3 regions of the Flavobacterium sp. 38-13 genome follow, and region 3 is predicted to be linked to each of the others. Evidence: riboswitches for the same ligand, from Rfam matches in the RefSeq annotation. Region 3 holds a riboswitch; each other region holds the start of a gene.
The links. A riboswitch is a leader RNA that binds a small molecule or an ion and turns the genes downstream of it on or off. The one in region 3 is predicted to bind S-adenosylmethionine.
Positions count from the first base shown of each region.

Region 1 (2,270 bases), on a different contig from region 3:
GAAGCTATTTTGGAAGCACTGAAATAATTTTAGTAAATTAGATTCCTTAGAATTATCCTTAATAAACAAAACAAAATATGTCAAACATCGACTTAATCATAGAAGAAAGGCCACGTGATATCGGGGACTTTCTGGTAGGCAGACTATTACCTTTCCGTAAAAAAAGAATGGTAGGGCCATTTATTTTTATTGACCATATGGGGCCAACAAAAATGGGACCGGATCATTATATGGATGTAGGCCAGCATCCGCACATTGGATTGGCAACATTGACTTTCTTGCTCGAAGGCGAAGTCATGCATAAGGATAGTATTGGCACTGTACAGAAAATAGCTCCTGGTTCAGTGAACTGGATGATTGCCGGAAATGGTGTAACCCACACCGAAAGAACTCCCGAAGAATTAAGACACGGAAAAGAGTATATGATGCATGGTTACCAAATATGGGTAGCACTGCCAAAAGACAAAGAAGATATGGAGCCGGAATTTCACCATTTTGACAGGAACGATCTGCCACGATGGAAAGACGAAACGGCAGAATTTACATTAGTGGCAGGAAAAGGATACGGTAAGGAATCACCGGTTCCGGTACATTCTGATCTGTTTATGGTCGAAATCAAAACCCAGGATGAATATCTTCTCCATACAGAAGGACAGCTTTTTGGGGAAATTGGAATCTGTGTCGTTGAAGGCGCTGTTCAGGCCTGTGATAATCATGTTGAAAAAGGAAATATGTTAGTGTCAAAATTGGACAATGCCTGTTCCATGACGCTCAAACCAGATACCCATATTATTCTTTTTGGTGGCCAACCGCTTCCTGAAGAGCGATTTATCTATTGGAATTTTGTGTCTTCCAGCAATGAAAAAATTGAAGCGGCGAAAGAACGTTGGAGAAAAAAAGAATTTCCGAAGGTAAAAGACGATAACAGCTATGTCGTCATGCCGGAAGTTTAATTCAAATAAAACAAACCAAAAAGCCTCTCTGTTGAATTGATAACAGAGAGGCTTTGTTTTTACAGATAATTTAATTGCGCGGAAGATTATTAAATATTTGTAAAAAACACACTTAAGGTAAATATAATTTAAAAATAGACCTATATTTGCATCCGTTATCACGAATCTCATAAAGAGATAGCAACCTGCAACAACAAGCAAGGTGCTAAAACGATAAGCCAAATCCTTTGGAAAAAATGTTGCCATTCCACACTTTTTTCGGTTTGCTTTTCGTCGTGAGCTTTATTAATTTTTAAGCAATCGATGATGAAACATCTTATTAAAACTAAAGGTTCTATTGTAGCCTTATTGCCCTTTTTCGTTTTTATTTTTACATTCCTTGGTGCCGGAATCCTACTCAATGACTTTTATGCTTTGCCGTCTCCAATAGCAGTAACTTTTGGGATAATTACAGCCTTTTTACTTTTTAGAGAATCTATTGAGGCAAAAGTTGACACGCTGATAAAAGGCTGTGGAAATAATCAAATCATCACAATGTGCCTTATTTATCTGCTGTCCGGAGCTTTTGCTGTCGTTACCCAGGCAATGGGAGCTGTAGATACAGTTGTAAATTTAGGAATCAGTACAATAGACACGGAGTATTTCCCATTAGGCATCTTTTTAATAGCCTCATTTTTATCAACTGCCACAGGAACTTCTGTCGGATCTATAGTAGCCTTAGGACCAATTGCCATTAGCCTGGCAGACAAAAGCGGTGCTTCCATGCCTTTAATTGCCGGATCGTTACTGGGCGGTTCAATGTTGGGAGACAACTTGGCTATTATATCAGATACCACAATTGCTGCCACACAATCGCTTGGATGTGAAATGCGCGATAAATTTAAAGTCAATCTCTTTATAGCGTTACCGGCATCTATTATCACAATACTATTACTTTTCTATCTGGGAATTAATTCAGAAATAAGTCCGGTAACTATTGAAAAAGAAAGCTACGAACTGATTACAATAGTACCTTATATTCTTGTAATCGGTTTGGCAGTTTCAGGCTTAAATGTTTTTATAACCTTATTGATTGGGATATTGGTCGCAGGAATTATCGGTTTTTTTCAAAATGATTTCACTGTACTGAGTTTTTTACAGAAAAACTATGAAGGCTTTTTAAGTATGACCGATATATTTCTATTATCAATGCTAACGGGTGGACTGGCCGCTTTAGTTGAAAAAGCGGGAGGTATAGATTATGTTCTGCAAAAGATAAAGTCAAAAATTAAGAGCAAAAAATCAGCGCAAATGGGAATAGGTACTTTGGTTAGTGTT
Region 1 covers NZ_MKVG01000004.1:48,565-50,834, forward strand. The annotation lists gene BGO88_RS01235 (DNA-deoxyinosine glycosylase) at 1-27, shown strand, start outside; gene BGO88_RS01240 (pirin family protein) at 78-953, shown strand; SAM-I-IV-variant riboswitch at 1,104-1,200, shown strand; gene BGO88_RS01245 (Na+/H+ antiporter NhaC family protein) at 1,257-2,270, shown strand, end outside.
Region 1: it holds a riboswitch for S-adenosylmethionine, as region 3 does, so the genes downstream of both, BGO88_RS01245 (Na+/H+ antiporter NhaC family protein) here and BGO88_RS04620 (trans-sulfuration enzyme family protein) in region 3, are expected to answer to the same signal.

Region 2 (2,270 bases), on a different contig from region 3:
GAATGAAAAATTTCCGGAACTGGAAGGTCCAAGCCCGTTCGAATATATCCTTGCAGGATTCGCAGGATGTGTCAATGCGGTGAGCCAGCAGGTAGCTGCAGAATTAGGCATCAACCTAAAGTCGTTACAGGTAGAAATAACCGGAGTTATAAGTCAGGAAGAAAGAGTAGGCTTCAGCAAAATCGAAATCGTGCTAAAGCCAACAACAGATACTTCGCTTCAGGTACTCCAGAAGTGGTTAAAATTAGTACAGCAAAAAAGTCCGGTTTATGACAACCTGGTCAATTCAACACCGGTCGAGCTGATTTTATACAAAGAATATAATTATGCAGCATAAGGCATAAATCGCATTTGTTTAGTTTGTTTTATTTGTTTGTTTGTTGAAAGACTGCTTTTGATTGCCAGTCAAAAGCAGTTCTTTTAATCAAAAATCTTCAGAACCATGTCAGTTAAAAAAATAAATATCATTCTCTTTGGAATAGAAGAGACAGGGAGTTCCCTCATAACTGAGGTGCTTTCCAATCAGGAATCACTTCTTGAAAATAACAATCTTGATTTGAGATTGCCCGTAATAACCAATTCCACCGTAGCCTTCTTTGAAAAACCAACAGTAAGAAATTCCTGGGAAGCCAATTTTATCCAATTTGCAGTTCCTTTCAAAATAGCAGATATAATTAATTTCGTTCAGGAAAACGAACTCGAAAATCTTATTGCTGTCGATACCTCAAATACAGAAGACATCCTTCCTGATTATTTCGACCTGCTCCAGAATGATTTTGATATCATTAGTGCTAATCCATTGGTGCAGGCATTTTCGGCAGATTTCAAAATGGCATTAAACAATAGTATTAAAAAAACGGAAAAAGATTTTGTCTTCGTAAACCCAAATGAGAAGCATCTTTCCCCAAAACTGCTTGAACAAATCCTAAAGATGGCGGCCAAACAAAATTTTAGGATAGCGGTATAATTTCTGCAAACTATTGCAAAAACCAAACATATTGCATTACTTTGCAGTGTTCTTAAAAATATTGATTGTTATCACGAAAGGCGGAGGGATTAGACCCGATGAAGCCTTAGCAACCCTTTAAGCTTTAAAGAAGGTGCTACATTCTACCATATTATTGGATAGATAACACACGAAAAATCTACTTTTTTTCTCCCTTTTCCTGACAACATATCGATACTTTTTTTCAACCATTCATGGCCTGGGATTGTTTTTTCTATGCCATCGATTTTTGAAAAATACATTAGGACTTTTAGATTCATCAGAATCTTGAATAATTTAATAATAGTAAAAAATGTCAGGCATACAAAAAGCTATCAAAGAAAGAATTCTCATCCTTGACGGAGCAATGGGAACCATGCTCCAGCGGTATAATTTTTCGGAAGAAGATTTCCGTGGTGAAAGATTCAAAGAATTTCCATATCCGCTGAAAGGGAATAACGACCTCCTTTCATTAACCCAGCCAAAAGCAATACAGGAAGTCCACCGTCAATATTTTGAAGCCGGAGCAGATATTGTAGAAACCAATACTTTTTCGGGAACGACTATAGGTATGGCTGACTATCATCTCGAAGAACTGGTTTATGAGCTAAACTTTGAATCGGCGAGACTGGCCAGAGAAATAGCAGATGAGTTTACGGCAAAAAATCTGGATAAACCACGTTTCGTGGCGGGTTCTATAGGACCCACTAACAGAACGGCAAGCATGTCTCCGGATGTAAATGACCCTGGTTTTCGTGCCGTGACCTTTGATGAATTGCGCATTGCCTATAAACAGCAGGTCGAAGCCCTGATTGATGGAGGTTCCGATATTCTGCTAGTAGAAACCATATTTGATACCCTGAATGCAAAAGCAGCGCTGTTTGCCATCGAAGAAGTCAAAGAAGAAAGAAATATAGATATTCCGGTCATGGTTTCCGGCACGATAACAGATGCTTCAGGAAGAACACTCTCCGGTCAGACTGTAGAAGCATTCCTGATTTCCATTTCTCACATTCCGCTATTGAGCGTAGGATTTAATTGTGCTTTAGGAGCAGACCAGTTAAAACCTTATTTACAACGACTTTCGCACAATACCACATTCAATGTTTCGGCACATCCCAATGCAGGTTTGCCCAATGCTTTTGGGCAATATGACCAGACACCGGAAGATATGCAGGTTTTGATCCGGGAATATCTCGAAGATAATCTCATTAACATAATTGGAGGATGTTGCGGAACAACCCCGGAACATATCCGCCTGATTGCAGAAGTAGCAAAAGAATAT
Region 2 covers NZ_MKVG01000016.1:51,490-53,759, reverse strand. The annotation lists gene BGO88_RS10800 (OsmC family protein) at 1-337, shown strand, start outside; gene BGO88_RS10795 (hypothetical protein) at 443-967, shown strand; SAM riboswitch class I at 1,033-1,136, shown strand; gene BGO88_RS10790 (homocysteine S-methyltransferase family protein) at 1,299-2,270, shown strand, end outside.
Region 2: it holds a riboswitch for S-adenosylmethionine, as region 3 does, so the genes downstream of both, BGO88_RS10790 (homocysteine S-methyltransferase family protein) here and BGO88_RS04620 (trans-sulfuration enzyme family protein) in region 3, are expected to answer to the same signal.

Region 3 (2,270 bases):
TGTGCAATTAATTTTTATGGAATTCAACAGTAGCATTTTCCTTCACAGCATTTTCCAATGCCTGTTTTATGTCGGCAATTAAATCATCGGCATCTTCCAAACCTACAGAAAGTCGGATTAGGCTGTCCGTCACGCCAGACTGGTATCTTTTTTCAGCAGGAATTGATTTATGGGTCATTTCACATGGAAGGCAACACAGGCTTTTCACACCACCCAGACTTTCAGCCAATTGGAATAATTTCGTTCCCGATACAATTCTTGAAGCCAGTTCCTTATCGTCAATAACCAAATCAAAAGTCACAACACCTCCAAAATATTTCTGCTGACTTTTGGCAATTTCATGATTGCGGTGGGTTTTCAAGCCCGGATAATAAACATTACGGACCAGTTTTTCAGTAGTCAGGAATTCGGCAATTTTTTGTGCATTTTCAGCATGCTGCCTGATTCTTAAATTAAGGGTTTCAATACCGCGAATAACCAGCCAGCTGTCAAACGGCCCTAAAATAGCACCGGAAGCATTTTGGATGAATTTAATTTTAGCGCCTAATTCTTCCGTAGCAGTAATGACCAGACCGGCTATTAGGTCACTGTGCCCTGAAATATATTTTGTAGCACTGTGAACAATTAAGTCGGCACCAAAATCAATTGGTTTTTGAGCGATAGGAGAGGCAAAGGTATTGTCTACGCAGAACAGGATGTTGTTTTCTTTTGCAATTTTTCCAATGGCACGCAAATCTGAAATCTTTAATGTTGGATTGGTCGGAGATTCAATCCATATCAGGGCAGTCTTGTCACTGATGGCATCAGCAACGTTCTTTGCATCGGTTGCATCAACATACGTTACCTGTATCCCGAATTTTTCATACACATGGGTAAATAGGCGGAAAGCACCTCCGTAAATATCGTCTACGGCTATGATTTCGTCTCCGGCCGATAGTAATTTCACTACTGCATCTATCGCAGCTAATCCGCTGGAAAAAGCATAACCGTTGGCTCCGTTCTCCAGTTTGGCTATCAGGTCTTCAAGAACTTTTCGTGTAGGATTATTGCTTCTGGCATAGTCGAAACCTTTGTGAACGCCTGGAGCATCCTGAACAAAAGTAGAAGTCTGGTAAATTGGTACCGAAATGGAACCTGTTAGTTTATCAACCGGAATGTAGTTTAAAATTTGAGTTTGCTCTTTCATCTTGATTCGTTTTTAAGATTTAATATTTTTTCGCTTTTAAAAAAATATTCGAAACCAGATATCGGAAAGGGCATAAAATAAAAATGCTCCTCCGATAAGTCAGAAGAGCAAATAATATCTCGAGTTATTATGTACTATTTTCTAAGCTTATCTTTCCCTGCCAAAGCAAGGGTTGAATGTGGCACCTTATCCTCAAAAGGACAGGTTGCCAAGACGTCATAGGGTCAATTCCCTCGGTCTTTCTGGATAAGAATAATCTTTTAAAGAACTTGGTTGCAAATTTAGAGTATAAATTTTTTAAAAACCTAATAAAAAATAAAATATTTTATATTTAATTGATTTTCAATGTGTTGAATTAGATGTAAAAGGCTTTAAATAGTCAGCTTTAAAGTGTTTTATAAAATTTCATTTTCGTAAATTTGACATTCATATCTAAAAAATATTGGTTTGAATTCAAAAATAACCCAAATTATTCCCCAGCTACCTTCTTTAGACTTTGAAAAATCCAAACAATTTTATCAGGAAATTTTAGGCGGTAAATTAGTTGGTGAATATGAAGACCTTTTAATTTTTTTATGGGATGATAATGAAATACACCTTTGGAAATGCAATGAAAAAATAGTTCCGGAAAATTCAAGCTGCTACATTCGGGTAAATGATATTGAAGCTGTTTTTGAACGGTATAAAAAAATTCTTGGAGATAAGATAGCACTTAAAAACCAGCCTTGGGGAATGCGGGAATTTTATATTATTGACGATAGCGGTAATTTGTTTAAGTTTGGACAGCCAATTCAATAACTTATGAAAAAAATTACTTTTTTAATAGTCTTGTTGTCAGGTTTCTGGGTTGTGGCTCAGGAAGATGCCTGGGTTTATTTTACAGATAAGCCCGATGCCGCCCACTACATGGCAAACCCGCTGGAGATGCTTTCGCAGCGGGCACTTGACAGAAGAACAAGACAGAATATTGCATTAGACGAAAAGGATGTCCCTATTTCCGTATCGTATATTAATCAGGTGACGGCTTCGGCAGGAATTACAGTCAAGGCCAAATCAAAATGGATGAATGCATTGCATATCAGGG
Region 3 covers NZ_MKVG01000007.1:365,926-368,195, reverse strand. The annotation lists gene BGO88_RS04620 (trans-sulfuration enzyme family protein) at 8-1,186, opposite strand; SAM riboswitch class I at 1,331-1,439, opposite strand; gene BGO88_RS04615 (bleomycin resistance protein) at 1,634-1,984, shown strand; gene BGO88_RS04610 (S8 family serine peptidase) at 1,988-2,270, shown strand, end outside.